One region of the Lysobacter oryzae DSM 21044 genome, then DNA from elsewhere that is predicted to be linked to it. Evidence: predicted binding sites of a transcription regulator. Region 1 holds the regulator's gene; the other holds the start of a gene.
The links. Region 1 encodes sigma-54, which starts transcription at its own class of promoters, with help from an activator protein. Its sites were predicted from a motif close to TGGCACGNGCNTTGC; they were not measured.
Positions count from the first base shown of each region.

Region 2: glnA (type I glutamate--ammonia ligase) is a predicted target of sigma-54. The motif match lies at 1,658-1,672, and genes of this name have one in related genera.

Region 1 covers NZ_JCANTQ010000010.1:63,646-68,004, reverse strand. The annotation lists gene rapZ (RNase adapter RapZ) at 1-291, opposite strand, end outside; gene hprK (HPr(Ser) kinase/phosphatase) at 335-1,285, opposite strand; gene hpf (ribosome hibernation-promoting factor, HPF/YfiA family) at 1,444-1,770, opposite strand; gene BP05_RS06435 (hypothetical protein) at 1,769-1,990, shown strand; gene BP05_RS06430 (RNA polymerase factor sigma-54) at 1,964-3,400, opposite strand; gene lptB (LPS export ABC transporter ATP-binding protein) at 3,552-4,271, opposite strand; gene lptA (lipopolysaccharide transport periplasmic protein LptA) at 4,271-4,359, opposite strand, start outside.
Region 2 covers NZ_JCANTQ010000012.1:268,140-272,498, forward strand. The annotation lists gene BP05_RS11740 (YbhB/YbcL family Raf kinase inhibitor-like protein) at 3-614, shown strand; gene BP05_RS11745 (undecaprenyl-diphosphate phosphatase) at 650-1,459, opposite strand; gene glnA (type I glutamate--ammonia ligase) at 1,728-3,137, shown strand; gene BP05_RS11755 (TorF family putative porin) at 3,560-4,327, shown strand.

The sequences.
Region 1 (4,359 bases):
CGCGTCGCTCGCATCGAAGAACACCAGCTTCGGGTCCAGGCCCAGGCTGCCGACGGCGGCCAGCCACTCGGGCAGGTTGGCCAGGTCGCGGCGATTGCGCACGTCGATGCCGACCGCGAGCTTTTCCGGCGCATTGCTCTGGCCGGTAACGCTCTGGACGAACTGGGGCAACAGTTCCGCGGGGAGGTTGTCGACGCAGTAGAAGTCGAGGTCCTCGAGCGTGTTGAGCGCGACCGATTTGCCGGAGCCGGACATGCCGCTGACGATGATCAAGGTGGGAGCGGTCGACATGTGGGCCCGTGTTGTCGTGGCGGCGAGGGAAGGGGGGGTGCGCTCATTCCGCGCGTTCGAGGAAGTGGCTGTGGCGTGCCATGAAGGCGGCCGCGGGATCGACGCCCTTGGCGCGCAGGATGTGCGTGCGGGTAGCGGCCTCGGTCAGCACCGCGAGGTTGCGCCCGGGCATGACCGGCAGGGTGATCATCGGTACGTCGAGGTCGAGCACGCGGCGCGAGCCCAGGTCGCCGGTGAGGCGTTCCATGCCACCGGGCTGCGGTTCCAGCGCCGGCTTGGTGAGATGGACGATCAGGCGCAGGTACTTGTTCTTTTTCACCGACGTGTCGCCGAACATCTGGCGCACGTTCAGTACGCCCAGGCCGCGTACCTCGAGCAGGTCCTGGAGCAGGTCCGGGCAGGCGCCGTCGAGCACGTCGGGTGCGATCTGCGTGAACTCCGGCGCGTCGTCGGCGACCAGGCGGTGACCGCGGGTCACCAGCTCCAGCGCCAGTTCGCTCTTGCCCGCGCCGGACTCGCCCGTGATCAGCACGCCGATCGAATAGATCTCCATGAACACCCCGTGCAGCGTCACGCGCGGTGCGAGCTTGCGCGCGAGGTGGTATTGCAGGTGGTTCAGCAGCTCGTGGCCGCGCCGCGGCGACACCCACAGCGGCGTGTCGCTTTCCTCCGCGAGCCGGCGCAGGTCCTCGGGGCAGGCCTGGTTCTTGCTGATCACCAGCGCCAGCGGCTTGAAGTCGATCAGCTTGACGATGGTGTCCCAACGCAGCCGCGAATCGAGCGCATCGAGCCAGGCCAGTTCCTCGCTGCCGAGGATCTGCACCTTGTTGGGATAGATGGTGTTGAGGTAGCCGGCCAGCGACGGGCGGCGCGCGACGGTGTCCACCGCTTCGAGCACGCGCTGGCCACCGACGCGTTCGCCCGCCAGCCAACGCAGGCCGAGCTTGTCGCGTTGTTGTTCGAAAAGCTGCGCTGCGCTGATGCTCAGGTTCATGCCGCCGCTCCGCGTGTCCCCGGCCAATGGTAACTGGACGGGCCGGCGGATGCGGAAGCGGCCCCGGAAATGCAACGGGGGCAGTTCCTTGCGGATCCGCCCCCGTGCTGATTCTGGCGAAATCGATCGGCTCGTCCGTGGACGTTTCGCCCGATCGGTTACGCGAAGTCGCCGCTGCGGGCGAGGCTCTCGCCGCGATGGTGGTCCACGATCTTTTCCTTGTGCTTCATCAGGAGGCGATCGAGCTTGTCGGCAAGCAGGTCGATCGCGGCATACATATCCATCGCTGCAGCATCGGCGTGCAGCACGCGGCCGGAGAAGGTTACGGTCGCCTCGGCCTTGTGATCGGGCTTGTCCAAACTCAATTGCGTGCGGACATCGAAGGGTTGGTCGAAATGACGTTTCAGCCGTGCCATCTTGGATTCGACGTAGTCCCGGAGCGCAGTGGTGACCTCGATCTGCTGGCCATAGGTTTCGATACGCATGCTTGACCTCCTTACTCGCTGGCTACGGGTGACCCCATTCAACGCCTGTTTCGCGCGAATGGCAATGCAACGTAAGGGCAGGAACAAGAAGGCCGAAGGATTTCGTTATCCAGCCAACATAGGCATGCCGGAAGGCCGATTCAAGCGTGTTTTCGCCGGTGCGACAAACGGCGGCGCGAATCGTGAAACCGGTCTAGATGCGCACGCGATCCTGCGATGAAGGAATGCTCATCGCTTCGCGGTACTTGGCGACCGTTCGTCGGGCAACCGGCACCCCGGTCGCCTTCAGCGTTTCCGCCAGGCGTGCATCCGACAGCGGCTTGCGCGGGTTTTCCGCTTCGATCAGCTGCCGGATCATGGCCTGGATGGCGGTGCTGGAAGCCTCGCCGCCGGCGCCGGTATCGATGCCGGAAGCGAAGAACGAACGCAGCGGGATCGTTCCGCGCGGCGTGCGCGCGTACTTGCGGGCCACCGCGCGAGAAACCGTGGATTCGTGCAGGCCGATTTCCGCGGCGACTTCGCGCAGCGTCAACGGGCGCAGGGCGCTGTCGCCGAATTCCAGGAACGCTGCCTGCTGCTGCAGCAGGCAGCGCATCACCTTGAGCAGGGTCTCGCCGCGCGCTTCCAGGCTCTTGAGCAACCAGCGAGCTTCCTGCAGGTGGCCGCGCAGGTAGTGCGCGTCGGCGGCGCTGGCGTGGCGGATCATGCCCTCGTAGCCGCGATGGATGCTGATGCGCGGCCGCATGCTGTCGGCGAGCGCCACCCGCCACAGGCCATGCTGGCGCCAGATCACAACGTCGGGCGCGACATAGGTATCGCTGCTGATGCTGCCGACCTGCAGGCCCGGCTTGGGATCCAGCGATCGCAGCAGATGCACCGCGGTCTCGACCTCGGTGACGTCGAGCTTGAGCTCGGCGGCGATACCGGCAGTTCCCACCTTGGGCAGGCGCTCGAGCGGCCCATTGGCGAGCTTGTGCGCCAGCGCCTTGCCGGGCGTGTCGTCGGGCAATGTGGACAGTTGCAGGCGCAGGCACTCGCCCAGAGTGCGTGCGCCGGCGCCGACCGGATCAAAGCGCTGCACCTGGTGCAGCACGGTGAGGATCTCATCCGCCTGCGCATGGAAGTCGGGACCGAGGGTCTCGGCGATGGCCTCGAGCGGCTCGCGCAGGTAGCCGTCGTCCTCGATCGCCTCGATCAGCGTCACCGCGATCATGCGGTCGCGCTGCGAAAGCGGGCTCAGGTGCAACTGCCACAACAGGTGGTCCTGCAGCGATTCGCCTTCGGCGACCTGTTCCGCGCCGGGCGTTTCGTCGTCCGCGTCGGCTGGCCCCGTGCGCTCGTACCACGCCTCGCCGTCGCTGGGGCCCCATTCGACATCCGCGGGCGCCAGCGTTTCGGTTTCGAAGCCGTCTTCCTTGGCGCCGTCATGGACTCCATCGGCCTGGGCGCCGTCGCCGCCATTGGTGGCGATGCTCGATTCGGTCCAGTCCAGCAGCGGATTGCATTCCACCGCTTCGGCGATCTCGACCTCAAGCTCCGTCGCGGACAACTGCAGCAGACGGATGGCCTGCCGCAGTTGCGGGGTCATCACCAGTTGCTGTCCGAGCGTGGCCTGGAGGCGGGGCTTCATAAGGAATTCGAACGGGATCTGGCGGGACCGACGGCCGGTCCGTCAGAAGCGACACCATCATGCACGCCGACGCGGGGGGCGTCGATGCTGCCTGTTCAGTAGCGTGGCGCCGGCACGGGTGTTCCGGAACCTGCATCACACGTGGCAATGGTTACAGGCGGAACGTATCGCCCAGATACACGCGACGCACATCCGGATTGGAGAGCAGCGCATCAGGCGAGCCCTGCGCGAGGACAGCGCCTTCGTTGAGGATGTAGGCGCGGTCGCAGATGCCCAGCGTCTCGCGCACGTTGTGATCGGTGATCAACACGCCGATGCCGCGGTTCTTTAGGTGGCGCACGATGCGCTGGATTTCACCCACCGAGATCGGGTCCACGCCGGCGAAAGGCTCGTCCAGCAGCATCAGGCGCGGCTTGGCTGCCAACGCGCGGGCGATCTCGACACGGCGACGCTCGCCGCCGGAGAGGCTGGCGCCGATCTGGTCGGCGACGTGGGTGATCTGCAGCTCGTCCATGAGGCTGGCGAGCTCCTTTTCGATGCCGTTGCGATCGAGGTCGTCGCGCAGTTCCAGCACCAGGCGGATGTTGTCGGCGACGCTGAGCTTGCGGAACACCGAGGGCTCCTGCGGCAGGTAGCCGACGCCGTGCTTGGCGCGCGCATACATCGGTTCGCCGGTGATGTCCTTGCCGTCCAGGACGATCTGGCCGGCATCGGCCGGCACCAGGCCGACGATCATGTAGAAGCAGGTGGTCTTGCCGGCGCCGTTGGGGCCGAGCAGGCCGACGACTTCGCCGGCGTCCAGCGTCAGGGCGAAATCGCGGACGACTTCCCGGGAGCGATAGGCCTTGCGCAGGCCCTTGGCAGCCAGCATCAGTTCGTCCCCTTCTTGGGAACGGGCTTGGCCGGCGCGGGTGCGGCCTGGCGGGGTTGGATGGTCATCTTTACCCGGCCACTGCTGT
Region 2 (4,359 bases), on a different contig from region 1:
CCATGAAGATCCACAGCGACAGCTTCGCCCACCGCCAGCGCATCCCGGCCGAATTCGCCGCGGGCCAGCCGGCCGCGGACGGTTATGGCTTCGCGCCGAACCGCAATCCCCACCTGGCCTGGGGCGACGCGCCCGCAGGCACGCGCTCGTTCGCGCTGCTGTGCATCGACCCGGACGTGCCCACCGATGCGAGCCCGGCGCAGATTCCGGTCGAGCAGCCGCGTACCGACTTCACCCACTGGGCGCTGGTCGACATCCCGGCGGAGGTGCAGGAAATCGCGGCCGGCAGTTGCAGCGAGGGCGTGGTCGCGCACGGCAAGGCCGAGCCGGACGGACCGCCCGGCAGCCGCCAGGGCCTCAACGACTACACCGGCTGGTTCGCCAACGATCCCGCCATGCGTGGCGACTGGCGCGGCTACGACGGCCCGTTCCCGCCGCCGCACGACCTGCGCCTGCACCGCTATTTCTTCCGGGTGTTCGCCCTCGACGTGGCGAAGCTGGACCTGCCCGACCGCTTCACCGCCGGCGACGTGCTGCAGGCGATGCAGGGCCACGTGCTCGGCGAGGCGTCGATCTACGGCACCTATTCGCTGAATCCCAGCGTCAAGGACTGAGTGCGCGCGGGCGCAACGCCCGCACCTGCGCCGACTCACTGCCCCGCGGGCACCAGCAGCAGCAAGGCGATGCCCAGCGCCACGCGATACAGCGCGAACACCGTGAAACGGTGGTTCTGGATGTAGTGCAGCAGCCACTTCACCGCGACGAAGGCGGTCAGCGCCGAGGCGACGAAGGCCACGCCCAGGGCCGACCAGTCCTCGTGCGCGGCCTGGCCGCTGCCGACCACCTCGAGCAGTTCGTAGCCGGTGGCGGCGAACATGGTCGGGATGCCCAGCAGGAACGCGAACTCCGTGGCCGCGGCCCGGCTGGTGGTGCCGGCGAGGAGGGCGACGAAGATCGTCGCCGCCGAGCGCGAGGTCCCCGGAAAGGCACCGGCGACGACCTGCGCCAGGCCGACCAGGATCGCCACCGTCCAGGTGATCGCCGTGCGCTCGCCCAGCGCGGCGGCACGCTTCGCCGCGAAATGCTCGGCGGCCATCATCCACAGCGCGCCGACCACCAGCGCGGCCGCGATCGGGGTGACCGTCGCCGGCAGCTGGTAGCCCAGCTTCTTCAGCAGCAGGCCCAGCACCGCGGTCACGCCGAAAGCGGTCGCGAGCTTGCCGGCGTAGGCGCGGCTCTCGTGCCCGGTGAAGAACTGCGTGGCCAGCTGCCACAGCCGCTGCCGGTAGATCAGCACGACGGCGAGGATGGCCCCGGCCTGGATCGCGACGTTGAACAGGTCGCTGCGATGGCCGAGCCAGCGCTCGGCGATCAGCAGATGGCCGGTGCTGGAGATCGGCAGGAATTCGGTGATGCCTTCGATGATGCCGAGCAGCAGCGCGGCGAGAAGATCGGTCATGGGCGGGCGGAACTGCGGCGGGGGTGGACGGTGGCTGGGGTTCGGGGCCGGGCCGCCAAACAGTGGCGCAGCATAGCCCAGGCGCGCTTGGAACCAAGTTGGTGCGAATCACAATTCCCCGCACCTTCGTGGTGCGACGGCTCCGGCGACACGGGACCGTCCTCTTTCCGATCAACGGGTTAGCGTGCGCCACGACATTGGCACGGCGCTTGCTTCGGATAACCGCAGCGGGCATCGGCCCGTCCCAGAACCCCGTCCCGGAGCCGTCATGTCCCTCGAACACGTCGAAAAACTCATCAAGGATCACAAGGTCGAATTCGTCGACCTGCGCTTCGCCGACATGCGCGGCGTGCAGCACCACGTGACCTTCCCCAAGTCGATCGTCGAACCTTCGCTGTTCGAGGACGGCAAGATGTTCGACGGTTCCTCGATCTCGGGCTGGAAGGGCATCCAGGAATCGGACATGGTCCTGCTCCCCGACGCGTCCACCGCGTTCCTGGATCCGTTCACCGCCGATCCGACCCTGGTGCTGACCTGCGACATCCTCGACCCGGCGACCATGCAGGCGTACTCGCGCGACCCGCGTGGCATCGCCAAGCGCGCCGAGGCCTACCTCAAGTCCAGCGGCGTCGCCGACCAGGCGTTCTTCGGCCCGGAGCCGGAATTCTTCATCTTCGACAGCGTCCGTTTCGCCAATGAAATGGGCCACACCTTCTTCCACATCGATTCGGAAGAAGCGCACTGGAACTCGGGCCGCGAATACGAAGGCGGCAACACCGGCTACCGGCCGATGGTGAAGGGCGGTTACTTCCCGGTCGCTCCGCTCGACTCGCTGCACGACATCCGCGCCGAGATGTGCAAGACGCTGGAACAGGTCGGCATCGAAGTCGAAGTGCACCACCACGAAGTAGCCAACGCCGGCCAGTGCGAGATCGGCACCAAGTTCAACTCGCTGGTGAAGAAGGCCGACGAACTGCTGACGATGAAGTACGTCATCAAGAACGTCGCCCACCGCAACGGCAAGACCGCGACCTTCATGCCCAAGCCGATCGTCGGCGACAACGGCAGCGGCATGCACGTGCACCAGTCGCTGGCGAAGGACGGCAAGAACCTGTTCTCCGGCGACGGCTACGGCGGCCTGTCGCAGATGGCGCTGTGGTACATCGGCGGCATCTTCAAGCACGCGCGCGCGATCAACGCGTTCGCCAACTCGACCACCAACTCGTACAAGCGCCTGGTCCCGGGCTTCGAGGCGCCGGTGATGCTGGCCTACTCGGCGCGCAACCGCTCGGCGTCGTGCCGCATTCCGTACGTGGCCAACCCGAAGGCGCGCCGCATCGAGATCCGCTTCCCCGATCCGATGAACTCCGGCTACCTGATCTTCGCCGCGCTGATGATGGCCGGCCTGGACGGCATCAAGAACCAGATCGACCCGGGCGCGCCGAGCGACAAGGACCTGTACGACCTGCCGCCGGAAGAAGAGAAGAACATCCCGACCGTGTGCCACTCGCTCGACCAGGCGCTGGAAGCGCTGGACAAGGACCGCGAGTTCCTCAAGGCCGGCGGCGTGTTCACCGACGACTTCATCGACAGCTACATCGCGCTGAAGATGCAGGAAGTCACCCGCTTCCGCGCGGCGACGCATCCGCTCGAGTACCAGATGTACTACACGATCTAAGCACGCAGCTTCAAAGCCCCTCTCCGCACGGAGAGGGGCTGTTCCGCCGAAGGGATTCCCTGCAGCAACCGCGTTGACGCGGCCCTCCCTGCGCAACGTGTCCTGACGCCGGCCCGCGGCCTTCCCCGCGCGCCGGTCAGCATCCGCCTCGCGTCGATCGCGAGCGCCACACCGCCTCGCGGCTCGACCCTGCGAGCGCATCCCACGGTTTCCGCGGCACGCCCTGCGGGTACCACGACGGCCACGCCGTCGCGTTCGCAATGCCTCCGCCATCGATCGACACGCCGCGAAGACGGCGCGGGCCTTGCGTGCCCGCGATTGGCGAGAGCCGCGCACGCGCACATCGCCTCGCACGCACCACGTACCACGTACGACGAAGCACCTGACCGGGGAGGGGCCAATCCCATGAGGGGCCGAGTGTCATGACGCATCGTTTCAACGCCGTTGCCGCAATCACCGCTGCCGCCGTGCTCCTCGTCCTCGCGCCGGCGGGCGACGCGCGCGCGGGCACCAGCGGTTCCATCGCGCTCACCAGCGACTACGTGTTCCGCGGCATCTCGCAGAACGGCCAGGACCCCGCGCTGCAGGCCGGGCTGGAATACGCGTCGGCGCGTGGCTTCTACGCCGGCAGCTGGGGCAGCAACATCAGCTGGTTGTCCGATCTCGGCGCCGCCGGCGTGCCGGTGTCGAGCAGCCTCGAACTCGACGTGTACGGCGGCCATCGCGGCAAGCTCGGCGACAAGCTGAGCTTTGATCTCGGCGCGCTGTATTACCGGTATCCCGGCGACTATCCGTCCGGCTTCAACCGTCCCGACACCGGCGAACTCTATGCCGGCATCACCGTCGCGGCCGTGGCCGGCACCACGTTCGGTGCGAAATACTCGTACGCCGTCACCGACCTGTTCGGCTACGCCGATTCGGACGGCAGCGGTTACCTCGAGCTCTGCGCGAACTGGGAATTCGTGCCGGGCTGGACGCTCAACGCCCGCGGCGGCAAGCAATGGGTCGAGCACAACGCCATCGCCGAATACGCCGACTGGAAACTCGGCGTGACCAAGGCCTTCCCCAACGGTTTTTCCGCCGCGCTCGCGTACTCGGACACCGATGCCGACGAGGCGTTCTACACCAACGCCCACGGCCGCTTCCTCGGCGAGGACACGGTGGTGCTGACCGTGGCCAGGGCGTTCTGAGTCCAGGCAAACACCACCAGCCAATGCACGTT